DNA from 4 places in the Serratia sp. JSRIV002 genome. Region 4 is predicted to be linked to each of the others. Evidence: predicted binding sites of a transcription regulator. Region 4 holds the regulator's gene; each other region holds the start of a gene.
What was found. Region 4 encodes PurR, which represses purine synthesis genes. Its sites were predicted from a motif close to CANGCAAACGTTTGCNTG; they were not measured.

Region 1 (7,963 bases), 1.7 Mb from region 4:
TGGTGTTCATATCGATAAAACTGTGTGGGTGGGCGAGTGCGCCCATGCAGGTCATCATTAGCAAGCAAGCCACCAGGCCACGGAGTTTCATCATCCAAGCATACTTTTTATTGTTATAATATAACATCAACCAAACCTCAACCGGCGTTAACAAGCCGAATAACTGTGACGAAAGTAGTAAGCCGAAGTAAAAGCAGGGGCAACTGCCACGGCCCACAGAGCCTTTTGCTATGCTTAAACATAATTTAAACACGACCTGCCAGAAGGTGATATGAGCCTGGAGACTTCTTCTGCGCCTGAGTTTTCAGGTCAACAACGGCGCTGTCATTTACTGCTGATGCTGTATGCGCCAGTACCCTCGGTACAACTGGAGACCATCAGCCAAATCAACGGCGTAGACCTGCTCATTACCCGGCAAGATATAGCTGAGGTTGCCCGCGAGATCCAGCATTTCCATCATCTGGAAATCAGCGGCGATCCCTACGAGGGCTACCAGATCCAGGGCAGCGCGCTGGATCTTCGCTTGTGTCTGCTCCAATGGCTACGGCGAGCCTTGCGTTGCAGCCCTGAGTTTGTCGAGCAACACTTTGGCCCTCAGTTTCAGCGGGCGATGCAACTTCAGCACCCACAGCTTCCGGCACTGGCATTGTGCATCAACCAATGTGAACAGCGCCTTAACCGCCGCTTTGAGCAGCGTGACCGACTGTTTTTGCAACACTATCTTTGTTATTGCGTCTGGGCTAGCCAGCATCAGCGCCATCCTCAATTTGATCGCCGCCAGCATGAGTGGCTGCAAACCAAACCAGAGCACCTGGCGGCAGCGGAACTGCATCAAGCGCTGAACCAGCTATTTGACCAGCCCGATGACAATAGGGAATGTGATTTCCTTACGTTGATGTTTACCCTGCTGAAAAGTCACAGCTACCAGAGCAGCGATTCGCCAGAGGACCAACGCCTGATGGCGGCCATCGGGCAGGTGGTGGAACGCTTCCAACAGATCTCCGGCATGCATTTCAGCAGCCAGGAGGGGTTAATCAGCCAGCTGTTTGCCCATTTGGCCCCTGCCGTGGAACGCTGCCGGTTTGCTATCGGCATCGACAATACGCTACTGGAAGAGGTGGTCCGTAAATATCCCCGTCTGATGCGTACCACACAGGAGGCGTTAGCGCCGTTTGAACAGGAATATGAGATTCAATTTTCGCGGGAAGAAGCAGGGCTAGTGGCGATCAGCTTTGGTGCCTGGTTGATGCAGGGCAACGCGCTGCATGAAAAGCAGATACTGTTGCTGACGCTGGATAACCCGCAGTTGGAAGAAGAAGTGGAATATCAGATCCGCGAATTGACGCTATTGCCATTGAATATCAAATATCAGCCCTTACACGACTACCTGCTTGCTGGTGCACCACAAGGGATTACGCTGGTGATTAGCCCCTACGCCACACCGAGCCAGGAGCAACCACCCACACTGATTATTACCGAACTGCCGCTGGAGCGTCAGCAGCGCAAGGCGATCCGTGCGCTGCTGGAAAGCCATTAACGGCTATTGCTCACCGCCACCGCCGGTGGGCGAATAAACAACGCTGGCACCACCACCGCGACCATCACCCAGAACACTCCGCCCTGATAGTGCTCGAACAGGAAGCCCGCCACCACGGTCATCACTGCAATGCCGCCGCCCATCGCCAGCGCCGAATAAACCGCCTGCAGACGGATCACTTCCGCCCCCTGACGCGCCGCAATAAAGCGCATTGCCGCCAGATGGCAGACCGTGAAGGTACCACAGTGCAGCACCTGTACCAGTAGCAGCCAACCGATTTCCGTCGTGGTTGCCATCAGGCCCCAGCGCAGCAGACCACACACGGCGGAAAGTAACAGCAGATTACGCGCATTCCAACGGCGGAACAGGAAATTGCTGCTGGCAAAGATAACCACTTCAGCGACCACCCCCAAAGACCACAGGTAGCCGATAGTCGCCGCAGAGTAACCCGCCTCTTCCCAATAGATGGAGGCAAAGCTGTAATAACCGGCATGTGCCCCTTGCAACAGCGTCACACACAGCAGAAAACGCCAGACAGGCCCTTCGCTGAGCAGTTCACGCCAAGAGCGGCTAGGTTCATTCTGCGCCCGAGACTCACCTTGTGGCAGCACGCTCGGTTTCAGCAACATGCCCACCAGCATCGCCAGGATGCTGACCAACAGGCTGATCAAAATCGCATTATGGCCCCAAACGGACACCAGCTTGCCGGTTAACGCCGAGCCGATCACAAAGGCCAGCGATCCCCATAACCGCACCCGGCCATAGTCCAGAGTGATCTGCCGTTGCCAGGTGGCAGCCAACGCATCGGTCAGCGGAACCAGCGGGGAGAAGAACAGGTTAAAACCGGCGATCACCAGCATCAGCCAGGCCCAGCCATTACCGAAACAGAAGCCGACGGCAAACGCCAGGGAGAGCAATGCCAACAAACGCAACGCGGTGATTAAATAGGAGGGATCTTTTACACGTGGAGCAATCAGCAGGCTACCGAGGAAGCGCGCCACCAGGCCAGCGCCGAGCAAGATACCGATGGTTTCAGGCGGTATGCCCTCACCTTTTAACCAAACGCTCCAAAACGGGAGATAGATGCCATAGGAAAAGAAGTACGTGAAATAACTGAGAGCGAGCCAACGCGTTGATTGCAGAACCATGTTCCCTCCAGGATGAGGGCAATACTTTGACAGAGCTCACACCTTGCAGCAATCTTCATTCATGTTCAAAGGGCTAGAGTGCAAAGCAGTTCACAGTTTAGCTGCAACAATGCTAAAAAAAACCCGCCGAGGCGGGTTTATCTGCAAACCAATCGAAGTACTTAGGCGTAAACCGGGAAGCGAGCGCAGATATCCAGCACTTTCTTCTTGGTACGTTCGATGGTGGCTTCGTCGTTCAGGTTGTCCAGCACGTCACAGATCCAGCCAGCCAGTTCACGCACTTCGGCTTCTTTAAAGCCACGGCGAGTCACCGCTGGAGTACCCAGACGAATGCCAGAGGTCACAAACGGGCTCTTCGGATCGTTTGGCACGCTGTTCTTGTTAACGGTAATGTTAGCGCGGCCCAACGCGGCATCAGCTTCTTTACCGGTCAGGTTCTTATCGACCAGATCCAGCAGGAACAGGTGGTTGTAGGTGCCGCCGGAAACCACTTTGTAACCGCGCTCCAGGAACACTTTCACCATCGCTTTGGCGTTATCGGCCACTTGCTGCTGGTAAACCTTGAACTCAGGCTCCATCGCTTCTTTCAACGCTACCGCTTTACCGGCGATGACGTGCATCAGCGGGCCGCCCTGGCCGCCAGGGAAGACGGCAGAGTTCAGCTTCTTATACAGCTCTTCATCACCACCTTTGGCCAGGATCAGGCCGCCACGCGGACCCGCCAGCGTTTTATGGGTAGTAGTGGTCACGACGTGGGCATGAGGAACCGGATTCGGGTAAACGCCAGCGGCAATCAGGCCCGCCACGTGTGCCATATCCACGAACAGATAAGCGCCGATGCTGTCAGCGATTTCACGCATTTTTGCCCAATCAACCACACCGGAGAAGGCAGAGAAGCCGCCGATGATCATTTTTGGTTTGTGGGTCTGCGCCTGTTTGGCCAAATCGTTATAGTCAATCTGCCCAGTTTCGTCGATGCCGTAAGGCACCACGTTATACAGCTTACCGGACAGGTTCACCGGTGAACCGTGCGTCAGGTGGCCGCCGTGTGCCAGGTTCATCCCCAGGATGGTGTCGCCCGGCTGCAGCAGCGCGGTATAAACGGCAAAGTTAGCCTGGGAACCTGAGTGTGGCTGCACGTTGGCATAGTCGGCACCGAACAGCTCTTTGGCGCGATCGATCGCCAGTTGCTCAACGATATCAACGTATTCGCAACCGCCGTAGTAACGCTTGCCCGGATAGCCTTCTGCGTATTTGTTGGTCAGTTGGGAACCCTGGGCCTGCATCACGCGCGGGCTGGTGTAGTTCTCAGACGCAATCAGCTCAATGTGCTCTTCCTGACGCACGACTTCCTGCTCCATTGCATGCCACAGTTCGGCATCATAATCAGCAATGTTCATTTCACGCTTTAACATCCGGCATCTCCTGACTGAAATCAGCTAACTTAATTTACCCCTACGGGTGCTGGGCAACAGTGTAAACCGTTTCGGCCTATCGAAGATAGGTCTTGACAGAGGTTTTTACGCAAACGATTGGCATCACGTGGCGTAAGGCTTTGAACCCTTAAAGGCCACATTTTGGCAACGGAGTTTTACTCATCAACAAAATGCGCTTTTTTCATGTTCTGTGAAGGCGATCGACGGTTAACAACCCCATAACAATAACAGGGATATTTACAAGCACGGGGTAATTTTATAAGATGCACTTAAAATACACCTATTAGACAAACATAAAACGCCCGCCAAGGAGTATCACCATGCTGGATAGTCAAACCATCGCCACCGTTAAATCGACCATTCCCCTGTTAGCCGAAACCGGCCCCAAACTGACCGCCCACTTCTACGATCGCATGTTTGCCCATAACCCTGAATTGAAAGATATTTTCAATATGAGCAACCAGCGTAACGGCGATCAGCGCCAGGCGTTGTTCGATGCCATCTGCGCTTACGCCAGCAATCTGGAAAACCTGGCCGTCCTGCTGCCTGCGGTAGAACGCATTGCCCAGAAGCACGCCAGCTTCAATATCCAGCCCGATCAGTATCAGATTGTCGGCCACCACCTGTTAGCCACGTTGGACGAAATGCTCAGCCCTGGCCAGGAAGTGCTTGATGCCTGGGGAAAAGCCTACGGGGTGCTGGCCAACGTGTTTATTCAACGTGAAGGCCAGATCTACCAGGAAACGGAAAAGAGTGACGGTGGCTGGCGTGATTTGCGTGCCTTCCGCATCGTGAAAAAACAGCCTCAGAGCGAGGTCATATCCAGCTTTGTACTGGCTCCAGTAGACGGTGGTCGCGTGGCCGATTATCAGCCAGGCCAGTATCTGGCGGTTTATATTAACGATGACAGCCTGCAACATCAGGAGATCCGCCAATATTCACTCACCACCGCACCGAACGGGGAATATTATCGTATCGCGGTCAAACGTGAGGAACGGGGCGCCGTTTCCAACTTCCTGCATCAGCAGGCCAAAGAAGGCGATATCATTCATCTCGCGGCACCACACGGCGATTTCTTCCTGCAGGTAGAACCGACTACGCCGGTGGCATTAATCTCGGCAGGCGTTGGCCAAACGCCAATGCTGGGGATGCTTAACGCCCTGCACGACAATCAGCATCCGGCCAACATCCACTGGTTACATGCCGCAGAAAACGGTGCGGTGCATGCTTTTGCCGACGAAGTGGCGGATATCGCCGGGCGTATGCCTAATCTGAGCCGTCATGTCTGGTACCGTGAACCCAATGCCGATGATGTGCAGGGCCGCGATTATCACAGCCAGGGCCTGATGGATCTGAACGCATTGCGTAGCGAGTTAAACGATCCGCAGATGCATTACTACTTCTGTGGCCCGGTGCCGTTTATGCAGCACGTGGGTAAGCAGTTGCTTGAGATGGGCGTGGAGGCCGAACGTATCCACTACGAATGCTTCGGCCCGCATAAGGTGCTGTAACATCCTAGTGTCTTGATAACATTATCAGGTACGAATGTTATTGATTACTTTGCGCGATAAGTGCGGGTGCCTAAGAAACGGTACCCGCGAAAATCATCAACGGATTTGACCTCAATCTAAAACCTACAATTTCCTTAATGTTATTCCCCTTTCCACTATCGTTTTTAAACCGACATTGTGGTAAATCTACGCCCCATTGATAAGGACTTTGCATGGAGCGCAAGGATGATCCAGCTTTCAGCATCCCGCTGTATTTTCGCCAGTAATCTGACCCGCCACTCTCGCCATACTCCCGTCAGGCTAATACCTTTTTTGGCAGCCATAGCTGTTCATTCACGTTGTTAATTATGGAAAGTGTACGTTGATCGCATCAGTGGACTCACTATTTGCGTCATCTTCAAGGAGGTACAGAGATGCAACAGACCGTACAGGACTGGGTAAGAAACACGGCGGTTACACCGTTGTATGCCATCCTGGCCAATACCCATGGTGCGCAAGGCATCAAGGCCTATTACCGTGAGGACGGCAGCCGCACGCCGCACGGGCTTTACGCCAATACGCCCTATGCCAACTGGTTTGAAGTGATGCCGGTACTGGTGCAGCTAAACGAAGGCAGCCCATTCTTACGCTGGGTGGCAGAAACCCCTTTACGCAACTGGGGCTGGCTGGCACGTTCGCCGTTGCCGCAGGCTGCCCTGGCGGCCCACCTTGCCGGTTTGACACAGGTGATCATGCCCAGCGGCAAAGCGGTGTTTTTCCGCTATTGGGATGGGCGCTATCTGCCAGCTTACCTGCGCTACTTTGGCAATGAGTGGCGCTCTATCCTGCCGGTATTCTCCGATTACTGGGTGAACGGCGAGGGTTTTACCTGCCCGGTATATCCTTCTGCGCAGGCCCAGATCAGCCCCTGGTGGCAGGTGCCCCAAGGGATGGTGGATGCTCTGCTGGATGAAGATCCAGAACCGCTGATCGCCAACCAACTGGCCTGGCTGCGCGAGAATGAGTTTGAACTCTATCAAGCCGTGCCAGAACCGGTTCTGCGCCAGATAGCGCTGCGGCTTTACCCGCAGGTCTGGCAACAGACGCCAGATCCGAAGAAGCGAACCGCACGGCTATCCCAGGCTCTGGTAGATGCACTGAGCCGCCGTACCAATCCGTTCGAGGTGATCACCTTCAACGTTTCCTCTTTTCGACCGTGAGTAATGGACTATGACGACCGAATATATTGCGAGTATTGACAATGCCTTGCTGGGCTTCAAAAACAAGGCCCTGATCACCCAAGAGTATCGGCAGATCGTCAAGGAATGGGCCACGGCCAGCAGCATTTCCGGGCGATTAGGTGGGCCGACGCTGGAGATGGAAAAAACCCTGCGGCTCAACGACAGCAAGACCGTAGTCTCGGAAAACGATCGCAGCTTTGAGAGTAGCGTAGTGACCTGCCCGAAGAGTGGCGAGATCAAGGTGGCCCTCGCCTATGAGTCCACACTCGAACTGCCCATCCCCGATGTAACCATTGAGATCTATGAAGATGTCAGTTTTGGTTTTGACTCGAAGGTGGCTACCCAGCAGACCGATGAGCAAGGCATAGCGCGTTTCCCTGGTCTGACTGCGGGCAAGAAATATTACGTTAAAGCCACCGATCCCCAGCTGGAGCAGCACAATGACCAGATGCTGCAAGCCTATGACGGCCTGATGCTGGAGATGTACGACACCTTGTCAACGCAATGGCAGACCTACAGGCCGCAGTGGCAGCTGAGCCCAATCAATGCCGGCCTGTTGACCGCGCTGGGCGCTGGGCTGTACGACGGCATGTTTGGGCTGTGGGACGACGTGAAACTGGCCTACGACGTGATCACCGACCCCGCAAAGTACGGGCAGAAAATCTATGCGGAAGCGGGTAAGTATAAGGATCTGATCACCCAGGTAGATGAACAGAAGCTGAAGTCGCTGCTGGAAGGCAGCAAGCAGATGGCCCGCGAGCTGTTGGCGCTGTTCAATGATGAAGCTGCGCTGTACCTGTTTATGCGCTCAGTGGAACTGCAAGTGCGTATGTACCCTTGGGGCGCACTACTGGAACCGATGGTAAAAATAGGAGGTTCCATTATCAGCGATGCGTTGGTCGGTATTGTCTTCGGGGCACTGCTGACCCTGGTGACCGCCGGGTTGGGCGTGGCGTTCCTGATCTATAAGGTAGGCAGATTGCTCAAGAAACTGGGCAACGCATTGCAGTCTGTCTGGCAGGGGCTGAAGACGATTCTGTTTGCCACCCTGGAACTGGTCAAACGGTTCTTTGAGAAGACCCGCCAACTGAACCTCAAGCGCCAGGCCAAT
Region 2 (7,963 bases), 690 kb from region 4:
TCCTTGGGGGAATTGGCCAACTTTTGTGCCTGTTCTGCATCCAGCGCGGCATCGGCAAGGCGGGGTAGTGTGCCTTTGATGGGCCTGGTCTGGATCTGCCGATCGGCCAACCACAGGAAACGTTCTGGTGAAACGCTCAACACCGCGTTGGCGGGCAGGCGCAGGAACGCGGAGAACGGTGCACGGTTGCTGGCGCTTAGCTGCTGGAATGCCTGCCATTCGTCCCCTTGGTACGGGGCGGAAAAACGCTGAGCCAAATTGATCTGATAGCAATCGCCACTGCGCAGATAGCTCTGGATCCGCCGGAATTTTTCGCCATATTGTTGGCGCGTCATGTTGGCCTGCCAGTTGCCGGTCAGTGCGAAGGGGGGCTGTGGCACAACCCGCTGCTGGTTAAGCCATTGCCAGCGCTGTTCTACATCCCCATAGCTGAGCAGGGTCAGTTTTTGCTGATGATGATCGGCGATCAGGGCCCAGTCATAAATACCCACCGCCATATCCGGCAGCTTGATATCGGCCTGTGCCAACTGCGGCAATGCTTCGATACGTCGCCCCAAATCATAGCCAAATAGCCCCAGCGCTCCCCCTTGAAAGGGCAGTTCGCCGTTCAGTGGCGGATGCAGGTTGAGAGCATCTAGCTGTTGCTGCAACAGCACAAAGGGATCTTCCGGTGAGTGACTGCGAGTCTCTCCCTGCTGGATCTCGGTGCTGGCACCGCAAGTCGTCAGCGTGGTGCGCGGTTCTGCCACCAGAATGTCAAACCGGTTATGCGGGTGCTCGGCAAAGCCTGAATGCAGCAGCATAGCCCAAGGCCGTTGTGCCAATGGAGCGAACAGCGTTAATACGGCTTCGCGCGTATAGGGTAACGATTTAAGGTTTGGGGCGGTGACATTCATAGGATCAATCAACCTGACTTACGTAAACAGCGGTGTTGGCAGCCATTCTGCCACATTACGCTATAGGGTGCTGCTTACAGATTAGCCGGATGAAAAGTAAACCAAGCGTAAATGGAGCATTTTTTGCCACGTCTGCCATATTATAACATGTAAAAATCTCGCCTATATTCACCGGAATAAATTTCCGCGATGAATGCTCTAATAAGTAAAAATAAATTCAAAATTATCTTTTTCACCCGAAAATCATTCTGCAGGTGAGGCGGCAATGTCATTAAAATTAAGCGTTATTGTTCCTTTGCATAATGTAGGGGAGCTATTTATTCCTTTCTTGAATTCATTGCTGGCGCAAGATGAGCAGCAGTTGGAGGTGATCATCGTTAACGATGGTTCCACCGACGGATCAGGAGAGATCGCGCACCGCTACGCTGCGCAGCATCCGCATATCAAGGTCATCGACCAGCCCAATTCAGGGGTTTCCAATGCCCGCAATGCTGGGCTGGCCGTGGCCCGTGGCAAATATGTTGCCTTCCCCGATGCCGATGACTTATTGCATCCAAAAATATATTCAACGCTGCTTACATTAGCCGAAGAACATCAATTAGACGTGATGCAATGTAACGGAGAACGCTATTTTGCAAATAATGGTGATGTGAACCCCATTATTCCTGTTGGGCGCTTGAAAGATACGGCGGTTATTTCTGGCGCGCAGTGGTTGGAAATGGCGTTGAAATCACGACGCTTTATTCATGTGGTGTGGTTAGCCGTGTATCGCCTGGATTTTATCAAGCAGCACCAACTTTATTTCGAACCTGGTTTACACCACCAGGATATCCCGTGGACCACCGAGGTAATGTTCAATGCTCAACGAGTGAAATACCTGAGCAAACCGCTATATCGCCAACGGGTACACGACCGCTCGATCAGCAACCGTCGGCGTACCGGGCAGGCAAACGTCGAGTATCAGCGTCACTATATGAAAATCGTCGAAATGCTGGTGGCGCTGAATCAGCGTTACAGCAGCAAGGTCCCGATTTGTGCGGCCTTCCACTGGCAAATCGCGCGTGAAGCGCTGGGGATTTGCCATAGTATTCGCCGTGAGCCCGAATTGCAGGCACAACAACAGATTGCTGAAGATTTCTACCGGCGCGGCATTCAGCGGATGATGATCGACAATATGCGAGGTATCAAGCAGACCTGGCATGTGATGCTGTGGCTGCATCGCTTAAAACAGTGGCGCATTGATAACGCGACCCCCTTGCGGGCCAGCGAATAACAGGTGTAGGGATCTGCGTCGTTAGCGCGTATAATTCATGCCTATTTTACCGGGGAGAAAGACATGCTTGCAGGTATGCCGTCACTGAGTCACCAAGAACAGCAGGAAGCTGCTGAACGTATCCATCTGCTGATGGGGCAGGGCATGAGCAGCGGAGAGGCCATCGCGACTGTGGCGCAAGAAATCCGCGAAAAACATGAGGGCGATCAGGTTAGCGTGATGTTCGACGATGAAGAAGAAGAACAGCAGCAGGAAGAACCGACCGAGTATCTGGACGAAGATAGCGAAGACGACGAAAACTACTGACGTTAGCGGGGGTCGGCGTCCCGAACCCCCAACCGGTTTACCCTTGCACCGTCACCGCAGCAGCAGCCTGTTTGGCCAGCTCTACCGCTTGCTCTACTTCTGGCGCAACGGCCAGTGCAACGCCCATCCGGCGTTTGCCCTCGATGTTCGGTTTACCGAATAACCGCACCTGATTATAACCATTCAGTGCCGTCTCCAACCCGCTGAAGCGCACGTTGTCGCTGCTTAGCTCCGGCAGGATCACCGCAGAGGCGGCGGGCCCGAACTGGCGTATCGCGTTAATCGGCAGCCCAAGGAAAGCGCGCACGTGCAGCGCAAACTCGGACAGATCCTGCGAAATCAGCGTAACCATGCCGGTGTCGTGCGGGCGTGGAGAGACCTCGCTGAAAATCACCTCATCACCGCAGACGAACAGCTCCACGCCGAACAGGCCAAATCCACCCAGTGCGTTAACCACCTTGGCGGCAATCCCCTGAGCACGGCTTAATGCCAGCTCAGACATCCGCTGCGGCTGCCAGGACTCGCGGTAATCCCCATCTTCCTGACGGTGGCCAATAGGCTCACAGAAATGTACGCCATCGACGGCGTTGATGGTCAGCAGAGTGATCTCGAAATCAAATTTGACCAGCCCTTCAACAATGACCCGGCCTCCGCCAGCGCGCCCACCGAGCTGTGCGTAATCCCATGCTGCGCCCAGTTGCTGCTCTTCACGGATCAGGCTTTGCCCTTTTCCGGATGAGCTCATCACCGGCTTGACGATACAAGGGTAACCAATTTCGGCCACCGCTTGGCGGAAGCTTTGCTCGTTATCGGCAAAGCGGTAGCTGGAGGTTGGCAGCTCCAGCGTTTCAGCGGCCAGACGGCGAATACCTTCACGGTTCATGGTTAGACGTGTGGCTTCGGCGCAGGGGACTACATTATGGCCCTGTTGCTCCAACTCAACCAGCATGCTGGTGGCGATAGCCTCTATTTCCGGCACGATAAAATCGGGGCGTTCCTGTTCGATCAACGCTTTTAGCGCCGCGCCATCCAGCATATTGATGACGTGGCTGCGGTGTGCCACATGCATGGCTGGGGCATCGGCATAACGGTCAACGGCAATCACTTCCAAGCCTAAACGCTGGCATTCGATGGCCACTTCTTTGCCCAGCTCGCCTGAGCCGAGTAGCATAACGCGGGTGGCGGCAGGACGCAGGGCGGTTCCAATAGTTAACATAGTCTGATACCTGGATCTGAATGAATTCACGGGTCTGACACTGAGCGCGCAGTATATACGAAAACGATTGCGTACGACCAGCGGTGCATAATAACCGCTTTTTTTAACGCCGAAATCCGGAAACCCCACCAACTCTGTTATCATCTGCGCCTGATCCGGTGCCAGCCAAGCGCAGCGCCGCCTTTCCACTTGCTATATAAGAGTTATTGCCGTGAGCACAGTTTCTTTTTCTTCCCTGCCGCTGCCAGCTGAACAGTTGGCCAACCTCAACGAACTGGGGTATGCCGAAATGACGCCGGTACAGGCCGCAGCGCTGCCTGCCATCCTGAACGGGCAGGACGTACGTGCCAAAGCGAAAACCGGTAGCGGTAAAACGGCGGCATTTGGCATCGGCCTGCTGGATAAAATCAACGTTGCCAAAGTGGCCACCCAGGCGCTTATTCTGTGCCCGACGCGTGAGCTGGCCGATCAGGTGAGCAAAGAGCTGCGTCGCCTGGCCCGCTTTACCCAGAACATCAAGATACTGACTTTGTGTGGTGGCCAACCGGTGGGGCCACAGCTCGACTCCCTGGTGCATGCGCCGCACATTGTGGTGGGTACGCCGGGCCGTGTGCAGGAGCATCTGCGCAAGAAAACCCTGGTGCTGGACGAGATGACCGTGCTGGTGCTGGATGAGGCCGACCGCATGCTGGACATGGGCTTTGCCGATGATATCGATGATGTGATCAGCTACACGCCGCCACAGCGCCAGACCCTGCTATTTTCTGCCACCTATCCGGCGGGCATTGAGCGTATTAGCGCCCGTGTGCAACGCCAGCCACTGAATGTGGAAGTTGAAGATGGCGATGAGCAAGCCTCTATCGAACAACGTTTCTATGAAACCACTCGCGATCAACGCCCTGCGGTGCTGGTGAGCGCCATCCGCCATTATCAGCCCGCGTCCTGCGTGGTGTTCTGTAACACCAAGCGTGATTGCCAGAGCGTGTATGAAGCGCTGGAAGCCCGTGATATCAGCTGCATGGCGCTGCATGGCGATCTTGAACAACGCGATCGTGACCAGGTGCTGGTTCGCTTTGCCAACCGTAGTTGCCGTGTATTGGTGGCGACCGACGTGGCCGCGCGTGGCTTGGATATCAAAGAATTGGAGCTGGTGGTCAACTACGAGTTGTCGTTTGACCCTGAGGTTCACGTCCACCGTATTGGCCGTACTGGTCGTGCCGGTCTGAGCGGGTTGGCAATCAGCCTGTGTACGCCGCAGGAAATGGTGCGTGTTCATGCTCTCGAAGAGTATCTGTCCATGCGCGCAAAATGGTCGCCGGTGTCTGAGCTGAGCGGGGCGTCTAACGCGCCGCTGGAAGCGGAAATGGTCACCCTTTGCATAGACGGTGGCCGCAAGGCAAAAATCCGCCCTGGCGATATTCTTGGGGCGTTGACCGGTGACGCCGGGCTAACGGCGGCAGAAGTCGGCAAGATCGACATGTTCCCGGTGCATGCCTATGTGGCTATCCGTAAGGCCAGCGCCCGTAAGGCACTGCAACAGCTTCAGCAAGGTAAGATCAAAGGCAAGAGCTGCAAAGTGCGGCTGTTGAAATAATAAACGGCAGGGCGCTTGCAGCCCTGCCCGAAATCACTCTATACTGTATAAAAATACAGTATCATAACCTTTGAGGAAGATGCTCATGGCTGTTGAAGTGAAATATGTAGTAGTGAGAAACGGTGAGGAAAAAATGACTTTCGCAAACAAGAAAGAAGCCGATGCCTACGACAAAATGTTGGATCTGGCCGATAGCCTCGGTGAATGGTTGCAGCAAGCGCCAGTCTCGCTGGAAGAAGAACAGCGTGAAGGGTTGAGCTTCTTCCTGGCGGAACACAAAGATGTGCTGGCGCAGATCCTGCGTGGTGGTGCCCCGCAAGAAGCCGCCAAAAAACCAGCCAAAACCAAAGGTGAGAAACCTGCCGCCGCTCCGGAAGAAGGCGCTGCGTCAGAAGAGCAGCAGGCCGCCTAAGCAGTGGTACAGCAACATGATGATAACCAAGGATCCAGCATGTCCCGTGAGATAACCTTCTTCAGCCGTTTTGAGCAAGATATTCTGGCCGGGCGCAAAACCATCACCATTCGGGATGCCAGCGAAGCTGACTTCCAGCCGAACGAGGTGCTGCGCGTCAGCCGTAACGAAGACGGCGTATTTTTCTGTTATATCGAGGTAAAGTCGGTAACGCCGGTGCGCCTGGATGAGCTAACGCGTGAACATGCGCAGCAGGAGAATATGACGCTCAGCGAACTCAAGCAGGTGATCCAGGATATCTACCCAGGGCTGGATGAGCTGTTTGTCATCGCGTTTACCAAGCGCTGATGCGGTACGCCATCTCACATTGCGATGAGATGCTGACAAACCTAACCGGTTCACTGCGTAGGGGCGCTGCATGCTGCGCCCATTTACTTACGCGGCTTGTTAACCTTGTGAAATTCGTGTCATTCTTGCCTTAATCAAAGTAAGCGGATGATTTAGCAATGATGACACCTCCCAAGGCAGAAAAACGTCCTTATCCCATCACTATCCATGGCGACACGCGTGTGGATGACTACTACTGGCTGCGCGATGACGAACGTACCGATCCTCAGGTATTGGAGTATTTGCGGGCCGAAAATGCCTACACCGACGCTCAGCTAAAGCCGCAACAGGCGCTGCGTGAAACTCTGTATCAGGAGATGGTCGCGCGCATCCCACAGCAGGAACATTCCGTACCTTACGTCAGGCGTGGTTTCCGCTATCAGACCCGCTATGAGCCGGGTAATGAATATGCGCTGTATGTGCGCCAGCCTGCAGCGGCTACCGAGCTTTGGGACACCTTGCTCGATGGCAACCAGCGTGCGGAAGGGCACGAATTCTATACGCTGGGCGGGTTGGATGTCAGCCCGGACAACCAGCGCCTGGCCGTGGCGGAGGATTTCCTGTCACGCCGCCAATACGATATCCGTTTCAAGGACCTACGCGACGATAGCTGGGCCGATGAGGTGCTGGAAAACACCTCTGGCAACTTCGAGTGGGCGAATGACTCCGCCACCGTCTACTACGTGCGTAAACACGCCAAGACATTGCTGCCGTATCAGGTCTATCGCCACGTGGTGGGTAGCGATCCGCAGCAGGACGTGCTGATCTACGAGGAACAGGATGACACTTTCTACGTCAGCCTGGAAAAAACCACCTCCGAGCGCTTTATTCTGATCCACCTCAGCAGCACCACCACCTCAGAGATCCTGCTGCTGGATGCGAACAGTGCAGACAGCAAGCCGCAGATGTTTGCGCCGCGCCGCAAAGATCACGAATATGCCATCGATCACTACCGTGAGCATTTCTACATTCGTTCTAACAGAAACGGCAAGAACTTTGGCCTGTATCAGAGCGAGCAGGCTGAGGAAAGCCAATGGCAGGAACTGATTGCCCCGCGCACCGATGTCATGCTCGAAGGGTTCAGCCTGTTCCGTGACTGGCTGGTGGTGGAGGAGCGCATCGCCGGGCTGACCCAGCTGCGCCAAATCCACTGGCAGAGCGGTGAAGACAAGCGCATCGCTTTTGACGATCCGACCTATGTCACATGGCTGGCTTACAATCCAGACCCGGAAACCGAGCTGCTGCGTTACGGCTATTCCTCCATGACCACGCCAACTACGCTGTATGAGCTGAATCTGGACAGCGGCGAGCGGGAGTTGCTCAAGCAGCAGGAAGTGAAAAACTTCACGGCGGAAGATTACCGTAGCGAGCGCGTGTGGGTGAAAGCCCGTGACGGCGTTGAGGTACCGGTATCTTTGGTTTACCGTGCTGACCGCTTCGCACATGGGACGAACCCGCTGATGGTCTATGCCTACGGCTCCTATGGCAGCAGCATGGATCCTGCATTCAGTGCCAGCCGCCTCAGCCTGCTGGATCGCGGTTTTGTCTTCGCGCTGGCGCATATTCGCGGCGGTGCCGAGCTGGGGCAGCTCTGGTATGAAGACGGCAAGCTGTTCAACAAGCAAAATACCTTTAACGACTTTATCGACGTCACCAAGGCGCTGGTAGAGCAGGGCTATGGCGATGCTGACCGGGTGTTCGCGATGGGGGGCAGTGCCGGTGGCTTGCTGATGGGCGCGGTAGTCAACCAGGCTCCTGAGCTGTTCAATGGCGTAGTGGCTCAGGTGCCGTTTGTAGACGTCGTCACCACCATGTTGGATGAGTCCATCCCGCTCACCACCGGTGAATATGACGAGTGGGGCAACCCAAACGACAAGGC
Region 3 (7,963 bases), 1.5 Mb from region 4:
GCGGGGGAAACGGCACCGCTTATGCTGGTTGGCGTGGTGAAATCGGTACCGGTGCTGCCGGTGGACGATATTTTCCCCTATTTGCACCTGGAACGTAAATTCATGCACCTGAGCTTCCAGATTTACGATATGGCGTTTCAGAGCCCTAGCGTAGAAGCGGCGCGGCCACTGGTGTTTGCCACGGCATTCCTGCTGGTGTTAATTGTTGTTGGGTTGAATCTGACGGCAATGGGCATCCGGCATTCGCTAAGGGAACGGTATAAAGCATGGTCGCAGTAACTAGGTTGAATCTTTTGGGGAGCGCCAAATGAGTCTGATAACGCCGGGCAGCCTACCCCGGTTGGATGTCCAGCAGTTGGCCGATGAGCATACCGCGCTGGCGGTCAACGGTCTGGATCTGTTTTATGGTGACAAGCAGGTGCTGCACAATATTTCCCTGCGCATTCCCAAACACCGGGTGACGGCGCTGATCGGCCCTTCTGGCTGCGGCAAGTCGACGCTGTTGCGCTGCTTTAACCGGATGAACGATCTGGTGGATCGCTGCCGGATTGACGGCGAACTGCAGCTTAATGGCGAAACCATTTCCGGCCCGCAGATTGACGTTGCCGCATTGCGGCGGCGCGTGGGCATGGTATTCCAGCGGCCCAACCCGTTCCCGAAATCGATCTACGAAAACGTGGTTTACGGCCTGCGCTTACAGGGCGTCCGCGACAGGCGTATTCTGGATGAAGCCGTAGAGCGATCCTTGCGTGCCGCCGCGCTGTGGCACGAGGTGAAAGATCGGCTACGGGAAAATGCGTTCCGCCTGTCCAGCGGCCAACAACAACGGTTGGTGATTGCACGGGCGATCGCGGTTGAACCGGAAGTGTTGCTGCTTGATGAGCCGACCTCTGCGCTGGATCCGATTTCCACCTTAACCATCGAGGAGTTGATTTCGGTGCTGAAACAGCGCTACAGCGTGGTGCTGGTGACTCACAACATGCAGCAGGCCGCGCGGGTTTCCGACTATACGGCGTTTATCCACCAGGGGACGCTGGTGGAATATAACGATACCGACGCGATTTTCACTTCGCCACGCCAACGCCGCACAGAGGATTACATCACTGGCCGCTATGGTTGACGGGCGAGGAGCTTAATTGGCCTGCTTGCTCGGCTGCGGGGTCGGTTGTTCCTGCTGTTCAGGTTCAACCTTTTTCAGCGCGGTCACTTTTGCCTGAGAGGGCTGGGCCTGAGGAGGCGTTTTTTGCATCAGCTGCGACTGGCCAATAAACAGGCCGCCTTTCTCGATGGAGATTTCGTCGGCGAAAATATCCCCGCGCATGCTGCCCTTGGGCTGGATTGACAGCGAGTCGGCGAAGCAACGGCCTTCAACCGGGCCATTGATCATGATCTGCTGGGCGCGGATCTCGCCTTTGACATGGCCGCTGGTTTCAATACGCACCATGTGGCTGCAAATGATGTTTCCCTCAACCCGACCTTCGACAATGATATTGCCATCGCCTTCGATCACGCCGGTGAACAGTGCACCATTGGAGATAAAGGTGTCTTTCTTGGCACGGATTGGCTTAATGGCGTCGGCAACTTCAGGCAGGGTGTTTGGCTCAGAGTGAGCAACCGGCTGAGGCACGGGCTGATCGATCAGCTCCTGCGCTTTTTCTTCATTAACGGCTTTATTTTTCTTATTGAATGACAGCATTTGATTCGTCCTTGTTATTTTGTAGATAAACGCCAGCGTTGCCAACAGTGCCAGGACCAAGGCGGCCAGCAGCGCGCGTTTTATGTAGATACCGGTGAAGCTGATCCCTGTCAGCCAGAGAACGATGGACAACGTCCATAATCCCCATATACACCATAATAAGTTGTAATTACGCATGTTTTTCAGGCCGTTTGAAGTCCATTCGCCGCGAAAGTGCGGGATGCCAGGCGGCAGCCAGCGTGACGGTTCCTGTTAGGCTATCCGTAGTAGCGAGTGATGATACCTAATATTGTCGCCTAATTCACCACTCGCTTGACCAACCAAGGATAATCTGAAGTGGCCACGCAAATTGTTTATTTGTGTGATTATTAAGGCTAAATTGATTTTGTGCATGAATATTGGGCGCGGACACAACCTGTCAAACAACTCAACGACAATACTCTGGCAACCGGCGTAAGATGGCTGGTCACTCACATCTGGAGGTTGTATGTCTTTATCGATTTATGCCCATTCCCCAATGCAGTTTGTCCGTGGTTTGCAGATCCTGTCGGCGTTACTGAAAAAAGGTGAGCAGTTCTTGCAGCAGAAGCAGCAGGCTGAAAGCGTGCTGTTAGAAGCCCGACTGGCGCCAGATATGTTTCCACTGCTGCGGCAGGTACAGATTGCCAGCGATGCTGCCAAAGGCGCAGTGGCCAGATTAGCCGGGCAGGAAGTACCGTCCATGCCGGATAACGAAGCCAGCTTTGCCGAGCTGCACCAGCGTATCGAAAAAACTATCGCCTATGTGCAGGGCTTCCAGGCAGCCGATTTCGCCGAGGCCGATGGCCGCAATATTGAAATAAAAAGCAAAACGCGTGATTTTCACTTCACTGCGCAAGATTTCCTGCTGACTTTCGCCCTCCCCAACTTTTATTTCCACCTGACCACCGCCTACAACATCCTGCGTAATCAGGGGGTGGAAGTGGGGAAATGGGATTATCTGGGCGCGAAGTAATTCTGGATCTTTCGGGGAGAGGAATATCTCCCCGGTTTACTGCTATTTAACCAATGGCCTATCGCCAGGCTGGGCAGTCTTGAACTTCGCCAAATACTGCGGCTGGAAGATGCACATGCGCAGCACGGTGCGGTATGCGCCGCTAACGAAGAATTCGTCAATCAGTTCGCCTTCCACCTCAAAGCCCAGCTTGCTGTAAATATGGATCGCCTTCGGGTTTTCTTTATCGACGATCAAATACAGCTTATACAGGTTAAGTACCGAGAAGCCGTAGTCCATCGCCAGTTTGGCGGCGGTGCTGGCGTAGCCTTTGCCCTGATGCGCCGGATCGATGATGATCTGGAATTCGGCGCGGCGGTGAATATGGTCGATCTCTACCAGTTCAACCAGCCCGACTTTGGCCCCTTCATGCTCGATGATAAAACGCCGTTCGCTCTGGTCGTGAATGTGTTTATCGTACAGATCGGAAAGCTCGACAAAGGCTTCATAGGGTTCTTCGAACCAGTAGCGCATGACGCTGGCGTTGTTATCCATCTGGTGAACAAACGCCAGATCTTCCCGCTCCAGCGGGCGTAGCCTGACGTTGGTGGTACTCGACATACATTCTCCTCGGTATTATTAATCTGGCAAAAGTATAACCTCAGGAGCTGATTGAAGGCGAAAAAAAACGGCACCGTGAAAGGCACCGTTTAGCTTGCGGTTAAATTGCGGGTCAGTCGGCGGCATAGCCTTGTGCTGGCAGGCGTTCACCATCCAGCCAGGCAGCGTTGTCGCGCATTGCCAGCCGCCCTTCGATAAACCAGCTCACCACCAGAGGGTATATGGTGTGTTCCTGGGTTTGCACCCGCTCAATGACCTCATCTTCCTCGTCACCGGGGAAGATCGGCACCTTGGCTTGCAGGATCACCGGGCCACCGTCGAGCTGCTCCGTGACGAAATGTATCGAAGTGCCATGCTCGGCATCGCCGTTGTCGATAGCTTGGCGATGGGTATGCAACCCGGGGTATTTCGGCAGCAGGGAAGGGTGGATATTCAGCATGCGCCCGGCATAGCGCTGCACAAACGCGTTGCTGAGAATGCGCATATAACCGGCCAGCACCACCAGATCGGGTTGGTATTGGTCGATAGCTTGCGCCAGCGCGGCGTCAAAGGCTTCGCGATCGGCAAAGGATTTGGCATCCAGCGCTTGAGCGGCAATGCCAGCCTCTTCGGCACGCTGCAGGCCATAAGCCTGTGCGTTGTTGCTGAGTACCGCCACGATAGTGGCGGCGATCCGGCCCTGTTGGCAGGCGTCGATCAGTGCCTGGAGATTACTCCCCTGGCCGGAGACCAACACCACAATCTTTTTCATCACTGGATGACCACTTGTTGTTCGTCAGAAGAAGCCGTCAGTTTACCAATCTGCCAGGCTTTTTCACCCGCGGCGGTCAATATGGCGATGGCTTTTTCTACCGACTCCTGTGGCAGCGCGATCACCATACCGACACCGCAGTTAAAGGTACGGTACATTTCATGGCGGCTCACGTTGCCCGCCTGCTGCAACCAACTAAACACGGCAGGCCACTGCCAGCTAGATTCGTCGATCACCGCCTGCATCCCTTCTGGCAGCACGCGTGGGATGTTTTCCCAGAAGCCGCCACCGGTCAGGTGAGCAATCGCATGCACTTCCACTTTCTCGATCAATTCCAGTACCGATTTGACGTAAATCTTGGTCGGCTCGAGCAGATGATCTGCCAGCGGTTTGCCTGCCAGGTCGGTAGTAGTGGGATCGGTCTTGCTCACTTCCAGGATCTTGCGCACCAGCGAATAACCGTTGGAGTGCGGGCCTGAAGCGCCCAGAGCGATCAGCGCATCGCCAGACTGTACTTTGCTGCCGTCGATGATTTCGGATTTCTCAACCACGCCCACGCAGAAACCGGCGACGTCATAGTCTTCACCGTGGTACATGCCAGGCATTTCGGCAGTTTCACCACCCACTAACGCACAGCCGGATTGTTTACAGCCTTCGGCAATCCCGGTGATCACGCTGGCGGCGGTATCCACATCCAGCTTGCCGGTGGCGAAGTAATCGAGGAAGAACAGCGGCTCAGCGCCCTGAACCACCAGATCGTTAACACACATCGCCACCAGATCGATACCGATGGTGTCGTGGCGTTTTAAATCCATTGCCAGACGCAGCTTGGTGCCCACGCCGTCGGTGCCGGAAACCAGTATCGGCTCGCGGTATTTCTGCGGCAACGCGCACAGGGCGCCAAAACCGCCCAGCCCACCCATGACTTCCGGGCGGCGGGTCTGTTTCACTACACCTTTGATGCGGTCTACCAATGCGTTGCCAGCATCGATATCGACACCTGCGTCTTTATAGCTGAGAGAGGTTTTGTCGGTCACTGCGCGATCCCCACGACGGTTTGCGGTTTGAGAACGGTGCTTCCGGCGGTGATGCCGGAACCAGGCGCGGCAATTCTAACAGCGCAAGCAAACGTTTGCGAGAACCATGTGAGCCCGCTCGAACTTTTCGTCTTCTATACTGTTGATCACTCTTTTGTTGATCTCGATCCGGCTATTGGTAGTGGCGTCGGGAGCAAAAGGCGGTATAATCCGGCGATTTTTTTGGCCGTCAACCACCTTAATAGGAGAAAAATGATGAAGATCGTTGAGGTGAAACACCCGCTGGTTAAGCACAAGCTTGGTCTGATGCGCGAACACGATATCAGCACCAAACGCTTCCGTGAGCTGGCTTCTGAAGTGGGTAGTTTGCTGACCTATGAAGCGACCGCCGATCTGGTGACAGAGAAAGTTACCATCGAAGGCTGGTGTGGGCCGGTTGAAGTTGAGCAGATTAAAGGGAAAAAAATTACCGTAGTGCCAATCCTGCGTGCCGGTCTGGGCATGATGGAAGGGGTGCTGGAGCACGTACCGAGTGCTCGTATCAGCGTGGTTGGGGTTTATCGTGATGAAGAAACCCTGGAGCCGGTCCCTTATTTCCAGAAACTGGTTTCCAACATTGACGAGCGCATGGCGCTGGTGGTTGACCCAATGCTGGCTACCGGTGGTTCGATGATCGCCACTATCGACCTGCTGAAGAAAGCCGGTTGCAGCAGCATCAAGGTGTTGGTGCTGGTCGCCGCTCCTGAAGGGATCGCCGCGCTGGAGAAAGCGCATCCAGATGTTGAGCTGTATACCGCGTCGATCGATCAATGTCTGAATGACAAAGGGTACATCGTGCCTGGCCTGGGTGATGCAGGCGATAAGATATTTGGTACCAAATAATAAATAAGCCGACCTGAGAGTCGGCTTTTTAATGCCCTTTGGATTGCTAACACTGGCAATCCATTGGGTATTAATCACCAAGCTAACACAACTGATACTAACTCAGAGGAAAAACACCCCATGACCCGTCGCGCCATCGGCGTTAGTGAACGCCCGCCGTTGTTCCAGACCATCCCACTCAGCTTCCAGCATCTGTTTGCCATGTTCGGGGCCACCGTGCTGGTGCCGATCCTGTTCAAGATCAACCCGGCGACGGTGCTGTTGTTCAACGGCGTGGGGACATTGCTGTATCTGTTTATCTGTAAAGGCAAGATACCTGCCTATCTGGGGTCCAGCTTTGCGTTTATTTCACCGGTGTTGCTGCTGTTGCCGCTGGGGTATGAGGTTGCACTGGGTGGTTTTATCATGTGTGGCGTGCTGTTCTGCCTGGTGGCGCTGATCGTCAAGAAGGCCGGAACCGGCTGGCTGGACGTGATGTTCCCGCCTGCGGCGATGGGCGCAATCGTTGCGGTCATCGGTTTGGAACTGGCGGGGGTGGCGGCCAATATGGCCGGGCTATTACCGGCGGAAGGCACCTCCGCAGATAGCACAACCATCACGATTTCACTGGTGACGCTGGGTGTTACCGTACTGGGCTCGGTGCTGTTCCGCGGCTTCCTGGCGATTATCCCGATCCTGATCGGGGTGTTGGTAGGCTATGCGCTGTCGTTCTTTATGGGCGTGGTGGATCTGACGCCAATCCGTGACGCGCACTGGTTTGCCCTGCCGACCTTCTACACGCCACGCTTTGAGTGGTTTGCTATCTTCACCATTCTGCCTGCGGCTTTGGTAGTGATTGCCGAGCACGTTGGTCACCTGGTCGTCACGGCGAACATCGTCAAGAAAGACCTGTTGCGCGATCCGGGCCTGCACCGCTCAATGTTTGCCAACGGGATTTCTACCGTGATCTCCGGCTTCTTCGGCTCTACGCCTAACACCACCTATGGTGAGAACATCGGTGTCATGGCCATCACCAAGGTTTATAGCACCTGGGTGATCGGCGGCGCGGCTATTCTGGCCATTCTGCTTTCCTGCGTAGGCAAGCTGGCGGCGGCGATCCAGGTGGTACCGGTGCCGGTAATGGGCGGTGTTTCCCTGTTGCTGTATGGTGTAATTGGCGCTTCGGGTATCCGCGTATTGATCGAATCCAAGGTGGATTACAACAAGGCGCAGAACCTGATCCTGACTTCGGTGATCCTGATTATTGGCGTTAGCGGCGCGAAAGTGCATATCGGTGCAGCGGAGCTGAAAGGTATGGCGCTGGCGACCATCGTTGGCGTCGGCCTGAGCCTGCTGTTCAAACTGATCAGCCTGTACCGCAAGGAAGAAGAAGTGATCGATGTGCCAGAAGAACGACTGGATCAAAAATAACCCATAAAGGCCTATTAGCCTGCTGGCCATTGATTATGCCAATATTACTCACCTTAACGGTGAGAATATTGGCTTCATGGACAGGCGATGTATCTCGAGTGCATCTGCAAAAGGGTGTCCGGTTATAACCGATTACAGTACAAGATCGGAATATCGGGGTCATAGATAAAATACCCTTGCTTACCTGCCAGGCGTATGGCGTAGCTTGACAAACTGTTTACTTTCGAATAAACATCTGGCACAAGGCGTTTTTCAATATTTTCAGGAATAGTGTCTCGGGCATATTTGTTGATATAAAGGGTTTTAAAAAAATACAACCCATTATCGTCAACTTGGTAGCTGACAATGATATCACGCCTGATATAGTACGTTTTCTCCCCATCATTATAGTTTGCGGTTACTGAAAATTTACCTCTGCCATCATCTTTGTTGCTATCGCCTTTTAAGTCTATTGAAATATTATAATTGGCGACTAATCCAGGTTTTGGGACGTCAAATTTCAAATAAAGATTAGATTCGCAAGAGATACTTTCTGTTTTGTTTTTTGAGTAAAAAAAATAATACGCTATGGCCAGGATGGCACATGTTAGCAT
Region 4 (7,963 bases):
GTGGCCAGCTCTGTTTGAAACGTTCATACCAGGCCATCAGGGTGCGATCGTAATCTGCGCCGATATTATGCCAATCTTCCATGACGAAGCGGCCTTCGCTGGCCTGGGCAATATGTTTCACCGACGGCAGGCAACCGTTGGGGAAGATATATTTATTGATCCACGGATCAACGTTCATATCGGTCTCGTTGGAACCAATGGTATGCAACAGGAAAATGCCATCGGGTTTTAAATTACGTTCCACCACCTCGAAATAGGTTCGGTAGTTTTTCGGCCCAACGTGTTCGAACATGCCGACCGAGACGATGCGGTCAAACTGCTGGTAGAGATCGCGGTAATCCTGCAGCAGAATTTCCACGTCCAGCCCGGCACAGCGCTCTTGCGCCATTTTCTGCTGTTCGGCGGAGATGGTGACGCCCACCATGGAAACGCCGTAGTGCTTGGCCGCATAAGCAGACAGACCGCCCCAGCCACAGCCGATATCCAATACCCGCATACCGGGCTGCAGGTGCAGTTTTTCGCAAATCAACCGTAACTTGGCCTCTTGTGCTTCTTCCAACGTCGTGGCCTGTTGCCAATAGCCGCAGGAATATTGCATATAGGGATCCAGCATCTGGGTAAACAAATCGTTACCCAGGTCGTAATGCTCTTTGCCAACAATCCAGGCACGTTTTTGGGATTGCAGGTTGGTCAGGCGGGCGGCGGCAATACGCAAGATATCCTTCAGGTGGTGGGGCAGTTTCTTTTCCAGGCCAGCTGCGATAACCCGCTGAAAAAATATGTCCAGCCGCTCGCACTCCCACCAACCGTCCATATAGCTTTCGCCCAGCCCCAGAGAGCCGTCTTGCAGTACGCGTTTAAAGAAATTGGGATTATTGATCTGAATATCGAAAGGGCGTGAACCATTGATTTCAATGCCGGCCATGCTAAGCATTTCATGAGCGATACGATACCAATGGTTGTCCTGGATGCTCAGATCTTCTATACACGATGAACTCATAGCTTCTCCATCACCTTCTTCTGACTTATGATCCTGCAGAATTTAGCGTAGACAATTTCTACAGGGACATACGTATACCTACGGTAAAAATTCACCGTGGTGTCTGAAATCCGACTTGAACAGAGGAAATTTAAGAGACTCCCTGCGTCAAAGGACGCGGGTAAATTCAACCTTAAATAAAGTGTGATGCCATCCACGTACGCAGCAGTTGCTGCAATAAGAACTTAGTATAACTGTTATTCTAAAAGGTCGTTTTTGAGTATAGGCTTGCCGAGGCGTAGACTCAACTGCAAATCGCGCTCGGCAAGAATTTTCATTAAGTGACTATTTACAGAGACAATTATGACACGGAGTCGGCACGCTTCTGCTGTGTCATCTGAGTTTCATCCGTTCCTTTCCCACGCTGGATCAGATAACCCAAGGCTGCCAAAAATACGGTAGCCACCATTACGGTAGCCGTGGCTAACAGCGGTTGGGCGATAAATGCCGAAACCAACAGGCTGGCGATAAAACATAATCCCAACTGCAGCGTGTTTTGCAGCGCAGCAGCTTTGCCACTGTTGTTGGGGAAGGGCATCAACGCATTGGCTACTAAAATAGGATAGCTGGCACCGTTTACTAACGCCATAAAGCAGAACGGGATCAGCAGAGTGGTCAACGTTGGCTCACTTAGCGTGGCGATCAGATACAACGCCACCATGCTGACACCGTAAGCTAACAGCAACCACGGCAGCAAGGTTTTGCCAGAGATGCGATTTAAGGCGCTACGGCAGCTATAACCCCCCAATAAGAAAGCCAGCGTTTGCGGCACATAGCTCAGACCAATATCGTTGGGGCTATACCCCATATCGCCGAGGATAAAGGGTGAACCCGTCAGCCAGGCGAAGAAGCCAGCAGAACAGGCAGCAAAAACCATCACGTTGCCGCTGAACACCGGGGATTTCAAGATCTGCATAAAACCAAGGCTGGGCTTTTTATCGGCGGAAGGGACCAGTCTGCTCCGGTCTTTCAGCAGCAAGGTGGGGATCAGCAGCAGGGCGGTGATCCCCAGCAGCACGGCGAAAATGGCCCGCCATCCCATATGGTTAAGCAACCAGGCACCCAGCAGTGGGGCCAGCGCCGGAGAGAGGGCGACCAGCGGCATAATGGAGGCGAAAACGCGGTTGGCTTTGCCATCGCGGTAGCGATCGACCACGATCGCCTGCCAGGTGACGGCGGCGGAACAGACGCCAATGGCTTGAATGAAGCGCAGTGACCACAGTTGTGCCACGTTCTCGACCCAAAGCATACCGAGACAGCCGATTGCGAACAGCGCCAGGCCAATCAATAACACGGGCTTACGGCCAATACGGTCGGACAGCGGCCCCCACAGCAACTGGGCAAAGGCAAAGCCTGCCAGGAAGATACTCAGGCTGGCGCTGATCGCCCCAGCGGAGATTTGCAGATCCTGCTGCATTGCGCCAAAGGCAGGCAGGTACATATCGGTAGCCAGATAGCCCAACATACTCAGGCCGGCCAGGTAGAACATAAATCCAAAATTTCGCATTGCTATTTCTCGTTAAAATTATGTTGTCGCAGGTTTTGAAGCGCCGGCAAGTGTATACGGCTGGATCTCTGCTTGTGAAACGGTAATATTTGCAAGGTGCTGTTAAAAAATTTGAAGGCAAACATATGTGGTCTGAATATTCACTCGATGTGGTAGATGCGGTAGCGCGGACCGGCAGTTTCAGCGCGGCGGCACAGGAGTTGCACCGCGTTCCTTCTGCTGTGAGCTATACGGTGCGTCAACTGGAGCAATGGCTGGCAGTGCCTTTGTTTGAACGCCGTCACCGCGATGTGGAACTCACGCCAGCGGGGGCGCTGTTTATTAAGGAGGCGCGAGTTGTTATCAAAAAAATGCTCGATACCCGACGGCAGTGTCAGCAGGTGGCCAACGGTTGGCGCGGGCAACTGCGGATTGCGGTCGATCTGATCGTCAAACCCCAGCGCAGCCGCCAGCTGGTGCTGGATTTTTATCGCCATTTCCCCGACGTGGAACTGATGGTACAGCCGGAAGTCTTCAACGGCGTGTGGGATGCGCTGGTCGATGGCCGCGCTGAGATGGCTATTGGTGCAACACGGGCGGTACCGGTAGGCGGCGGTTTTGCCTTTCGCGATATGGGCTTTATGAATTGGCTCTGCGTAGTCCATGCTAAACATCCGCTGGCCGCCTTGCAAGGAAAGCTGCGAGACGATCAGCTACGACCTTATCCCTCGTTGCTGTTGGAAGATACTTCGCGCAATTTACCCAAGCGTGTGACCTGGTCGTTGGACAACCAGCGGCGGTTGACCGTGCCGGACTGGGTTTCGGCGGTAGATTGTTTGCGTGCCGGGCTGTGTGTGGGCATGGTACCCGCGCATCGGGTATTGCCGTTGGTACAAAGTGGCGAACTGGTGGTATTACCACTGCATGAGCCTTTCCCGCCTAGCGCCTGCTGCTTGACCTGGCAGCAAAACGCCCAGTCTCCGGCCATGGCCTGGCTGTTGGACTATCTGGGCGACAGCGAAACGCTCAATCAGGAATGGCTCAGTGAAGAGGAGTCGGGTGCTTAATCGGGCGCAGTATTGCAGCGCCCCAACAGGAGTTAACGGCGGTAATCGACAAAAGGACCATCGGCAACTGAGCGGCGCTCGATGAGTTTTGGATGCACTTCAATCACCTGCGATTCTTCACGCTTGCTGATAATGCGATCCAACAGCATGGTAAAGGCCATCTCGCCCAGGCGCTCTTTCGGCTGGTGAATGGTGGTCAGCGCCGGGGTGAAGTAGCGGGCATTACGCACGTTGTCGTAGCCAATCACCGAGATATCCTGCGGTACACGCAACCCCAGCTCATCGGCGGCGCAGATCGCCCCCATGGCCATAATATCGCCGCCACAGAAAACGGCGGTTGGACGATGCTTTTGCGACAGGATCTGATGCATGGCTTTGTAGCCAGATTCAGGCTCGAAATCCCCCTGCACGATCCATTCTTCGCGCACTTCGATGTTGGCTTCCTTCATGGCTTTCAGAAAGCCCTGGTGGCGACCTCCACCGGTATTACGCGCCAGTTGACCAGGAATGGCACCGATGTCACGGTGGCCACGTTCGATCAGGTAGCGGCCTGCCAGGTAGCCGCCCTCGAAGGCATTGTCGATAATGGTATCGGTGAAGTCTCCGCGCGCGGTACCCCAATCCATCACCACCATGGGAATGTTACGGTAATCTTCCAGCATGCCCAGTAGCTGATCTGGATATTCTGAGCACATCACCAGCAAGCCATCGACGCGTTTTTGCGCCAGCATTGCCAAATAGGCTTGCTGTTTATCCAGATTATTGTGCGAGTTACACAAGATCAGGGTATAGCCTTTGCTGTAGCAGCTGTTTTCCACCGCTTCGATCACTTCGGCAAAATAGGGGGCCTCGCTCGAGGTGGCGAGCAAACCGATCGATTTGGTGTGGTTGACCTTGAGGCTGCGGGCCACGGCGCTAGGTGAATAGTGAAGCTCTTTGATGGCGGCCCAAACGGCCGTTTTGGTATCTTCGGCGACGAAACGCGTTTTATTGATAACGTGCGAAACGGTAGTGGTAGAAACGCCAGCGCGTTTGGCCACATCTTTAATCGTTGCCATGTAAAAAATGACTCCTAAACCCACATGTTACAGCATGTAAGTATGATGTTAATCGTTTGCCTGCGTAGATCCTTCCCCAGATAAGCGAAAACTGAGTTTTTAGTGCTGAAGTCGTAAATCGCTTGAACAGGGAGGGGCAGTTTATCGGTACGCAGTTGTGAACTGCGGATTTTGTCGCATATTGAAGAAAAGTGGAAGAGCTAATCGGTAATTATCAGCGGGGAAATCATAACAAGATTTTAATCACGAACTGTGGGAAAATGATTTGACGTATAAACTGTGTGGCTTATGCTCTGGAAAAGCCAATCTGAGAGGGAGTTGTATATGGATACCAATTTGAAGATGTCATTACTCACCACCGTGGGTGCTTTGGCAATGATTATTGCTTTCAGTTTTATTGCCGCATTGAACTGATCCGCAGCAGAAAAACAAAGGCGCAGCTTGATGCCGCGCCTTATTATTAGCTAGTTACCCGCCGTTAAGCCAGGTTTTCTGCCACGAACGCCCAGTTCACCAACGCCCAGAAGTTTTCCAGGTACTTTGGCCGCGCATTGCGGTAGTCGATATAGTAAGCATGCTCCCACACGTCAACGGTCAATAGCGGAACGTCTGCGCCGGTCAGCGGGGTTGCCGCATTTGAAGTGCTGACGATCGCCAGACTACCGTCCGCTTTTTTCACCAGCCAGGTCCAGCCCGCGCCGAAGTTTTTCACGGCGGCATCGGTGAACTGCTCTTTAAAGGCGGCGAAGGAGCCGAATGACTTATTGATGGCCTCTGCCACTGCGCCCGTTGGCTCGCCACCACCTTGCGGTGATAAGCAGTGCCAATAGAAGGTGTGGTTCCAGACCTGAGCGGCGTTGTTGAACACGCCGCCGGTGGAGGTCTTGACGATCTCGACCAGGGATTTGCCTTCGAACTCGCTACCTTTCACCAGATTGTTCAGGTTAACCACGTAGGTGTTATGGTGCTTGCCATAGTGGTATTCCAGCGTTTCTGCGGAAATGTGCGGTTCGAGAGCGTTTTTCTCGTATGGTAATGCAGGTAATTCAAACGACATTGCTTTCTCCTTTTATAGACAATACGCCTCTCCGACGCTGCAGGCCTAAGGGGCCGAGGGCGGAAAAACGCAATTGCACCACTTTTGTTATGGTTATTAATCTTAACAACTTTCCGAGCGAAAAGAACATCCAAAGTGTGCCAAGTGACTGATTGTTTAAAGTTGCAGCGGGTGATAGAGAGCACGGCCGAGCAGTTAGCTCAGCCGTGAAAGGTTAACGGATGGTGGTAGGGGTCACTACGCGGCGGGCACCAATGTAATGGTTTTGCCAATAGTCGTTATCTAACTGACTGATGCGAATTTCTTCACCGGTACGCGGTGACTGGATGAACTTACCGTTACCAAGATAGACGCCAACGTGATCGGCGGTGCCACGGTTGTTGATGCGGAAGAACACCAGATCGCCTTTCTCAAGCTCATTACGCTTGATCGGCGCTGCATCACGCAGGTGGTACATTTCGTTGGCGGTACGCGGCATTTTAATTTTCACCACGTCTTTGTACGCGTAATAAATCAGCCCGCTGCAGTCGAAGCCTGTACCAGGTGAAGACCCACCCCAGCGGTAGGGCTTACCCATTTGCCCCATCAGCTTGGCCATGGCGGTCTGCTTGGCGTGCTGATAACGTTTTTTGTGAGCGGCGGAAAGTTTCAACGGCTTTTCGCGGCCAGCCAATTTTGCCGTAGCTTTGCCTTCTTCACGATGGCGACCATAACCTTTTTTATAGCCTTTTTTAGGCGGAGTTACTTTTAGCTTGGCCGTTTTGGTTGCCTGGCTTTTGGTTTTAACGCTGGTGGTTTTTTTTGCGGTCTTTATCGTTGCTGGTTTGGTTTTTAGCGTTTTCGGAGGGGTGGCTGCCTTCACTTTTTTATTGGCTTTCTCCGCTTTCTTTTTCTTGCGGTCGTCTGGCCGGGCTTCATTAACGTGACTCTTGCGCTGCTCGGCAGAAACACGTGCCTGTGGCGCAGCGTGCGCCAAATTGAAGAAGAGCTGCGTAAATAGCAGCACAAAAAGTGTAATAATTAACCGCATATCGACGTTACCAACCTTGGCTCCGAAACAGAAATCGAATGAGTCACAGTATTCCCGAAATTCACCCTATAAAACAGCGTGGATCTCATAAATACTAATCCATATTGTGAGAAAACGTTAATGGCATTTTTATTGTTGCAAAATCAAACGCCTGGCGCCTAAAAAAGCGACAGAGATCATGTGGTTGGCTTATTGCTCGCCGGCATTGCGCAGGGCAAAGATAATAGTGAAACGTCCCGATTAAAAATGTTATTCTGGGGCTATGTTTTAACCGGTTCGGTGTGTCCGCCGCTTTTGCTAAGGCAATCAGAGAATGTCCCTGCAAAAGATGGCGTTTTCTTGGCACCGGTCCTGCCGCTACAATAGCTAGTGTGATGCATGTTGTAGCCATGATGTGGCTTGAGGAAGCAATAATGACGACGATTGAAAAAATTCAGCAGCAAATTTCTGCCAACCCGATCCTGCTGTATATGAAAGGCTCACCGAAATTGCCAAGCTGCGGTTTCTCTGCTCAGGCCGTGCAGGCGCTTTCAGCCTGTGGCGAACGTTTTGCCTATGTTGATATTCTGCAAAACCCGGACATCCGCGCTGAGCTGCCAAAGTACGCCAACTGGCCAACCTTCCCGCAGCTGTGGGTCGATGGTGAACTGGTTGGCGGCTGCGATATCATCATCGAGATGTACCAGCGTGGTGAACTGCAGCCGTTGATCAAAGAAACGGCCGAAAAGTATAAAGATCAGGAAGACCAGCAGCCTTAATGGCGCAGGGTTTTACCCAATAAAATCGGGCGGCACCTTTAACAGTGCCGCCCGATTTTTTATGTCTGTCAGTTTGCCAGCAAGCTATTGCGATTCAACGTTGGCAATCGGCCAGCCACCGAGACGTTTCCAGCGGTTGACCAGTTCACAGAACAGTTGGGCGGTTTGCTGGGTATCATACAGGGCTGAGTGTGCCTGGCTGCTATCAAACGGCATACCGGCGGCGATACAGGCTTTGGCCAGCACCGTCTGCCCTAATACCAGCCCACTAAGCGCAGCGGTATCAAAGGTGGCAAATGGGTGGAACGGGTTGCGTTTCAGGCTGGCGCGCTCGGCGGCGGCCATCAGGAAACTGTGATCAAAGTTGGCATTATGCGCCACGATGATCGCCCGGTTACAGCCCTGATCCTTAATGCCTTTACGCACGGCTTTAAAAATCGCATGCAGCGCATCATATTCACTCACTGC

Region 1: a site for PurR is predicted at 4,207-4,224, ahead of glyA (serine hydroxymethyltransferase). Genes of this name have one in related genera too.
Region 2: a site for PurR is predicted at 3,748-3,765, ahead of purT (formate-dependent phosphoribosylglycinamide formyltransferase). Genes of this name have one in related genera too.
Region 3: a site for PurR is predicted at 5,163-5,180, ahead of purM (phosphoribosylformylglycinamidine cyclo-ligase). Genes of this name have one in related genera too.

The regions. Positions count from the first base shown of each region.
Region 1 is NZ_CP074143.1:4,497,281-4,505,243, forward strand. It holds gene KGP26_RS21175 (DUF1007 family protein) at 1-94, opposite strand, end outside; gene csiE (stationary phase inducible protein CsiE) at 272-1,537, shown strand; gene KGP26_RS21185 (3-phenylpropionate MFS transporter) at 1,534-2,685, opposite strand; gene glyA (serine hydroxymethyltransferase) at 2,847-4,100, opposite strand; gene hmpA (NO-inducible flavohemoprotein) at 4,442-5,632, shown strand; gene KGP26_RS21200 (DUF4123 domain-containing protein) at 6,046-6,831, shown strand; gene KGP26_RS21205 (RHS repeat-associated core domain-containing protein) at 6,842-7,963, shown strand, end outside.
Region 2 is NZ_CP074143.1:3,520,702-3,528,664, reverse strand. It holds gene pabB (aminodeoxychorismate synthase component 1) at 1-896, opposite strand, end outside; gene KGP26_RS16575 (glycosyltransferase) at 1,162-2,169, shown strand; gene KGP26_RS16570 (YoaH family protein) at 2,233-2,475, shown strand; gene purT (formate-dependent phosphoribosylglycinamide formyltransferase) at 2,513-3,691, opposite strand; gene dbpA (ATP-dependent RNA helicase DbpA) at 3,903-5,285, shown strand; gene KGP26_RS16555 (YebG family protein) at 5,371-5,697, shown strand; gene yqfB (N(4)-acetylcytidine aminohydrolase) at 5,737-6,045, shown strand; gene KGP26_RS16545 (S9 family peptidase) at 6,204-7,963, shown strand, end outside.
Region 3 is NZ_CP074143.1:4,378,807-4,386,769, reverse strand. It holds gene pstA (phosphate ABC transporter permease PstA) at 1-279, shown strand, start outside; gene pstB (phosphate ABC transporter ATP-binding protein PstB) at 308-1,120, shown strand; gene KGP26_RS20705 (polymer-forming cytoskeletal protein) at 1,133-1,828, opposite strand; gene KGP26_RS20700 (DUF1993 family protein) at 2,184-2,690, shown strand; gene speG (spermidine N1-acetyltransferase) at 2,733-3,290, opposite strand; gene purN (phosphoribosylglycinamide formyltransferase) at 3,403-4,041, opposite strand; gene purM (phosphoribosylformylglycinamidine cyclo-ligase) at 4,041-5,078, opposite strand; gene upp (uracil phosphoribosyltransferase) at 5,334-5,960, shown strand; gene uraA (uracil permease) at 6,081-7,370, shown strand; gene KGP26_RS20670 (hypothetical protein) at 7,493-7,963, opposite strand, start outside.
Region 4 is NZ_CP074143.1:2,834,758-2,842,720, forward strand. It holds gene cfa (cyclopropane fatty acyl phospholipid synthase) at 1-1,000, opposite strand, end outside; gene punC (purine nucleoside transporter PunC) at 1,341-2,546, opposite strand; gene punR (DNA-binding transcriptional activator PunR) at 2,672-3,592, shown strand; gene purR (HTH-type transcriptional repressor PurR) at 3,625-4,650, opposite strand; gene KGP26_RS13400 (YnhF family membrane protein) at 4,975-5,064, shown strand; gene sodB (superoxide dismutase [Fe]) at 5,129-5,707, opposite strand; gene KGP26_RS13410 (C40 family peptidase) at 5,922-6,737, opposite strand; gene KGP26_RS13415 (Grx4 family monothiol glutaredoxin) at 7,148-7,495, shown strand; gene rnt (ribonuclease T) at 7,580-7,963, opposite strand, start outside.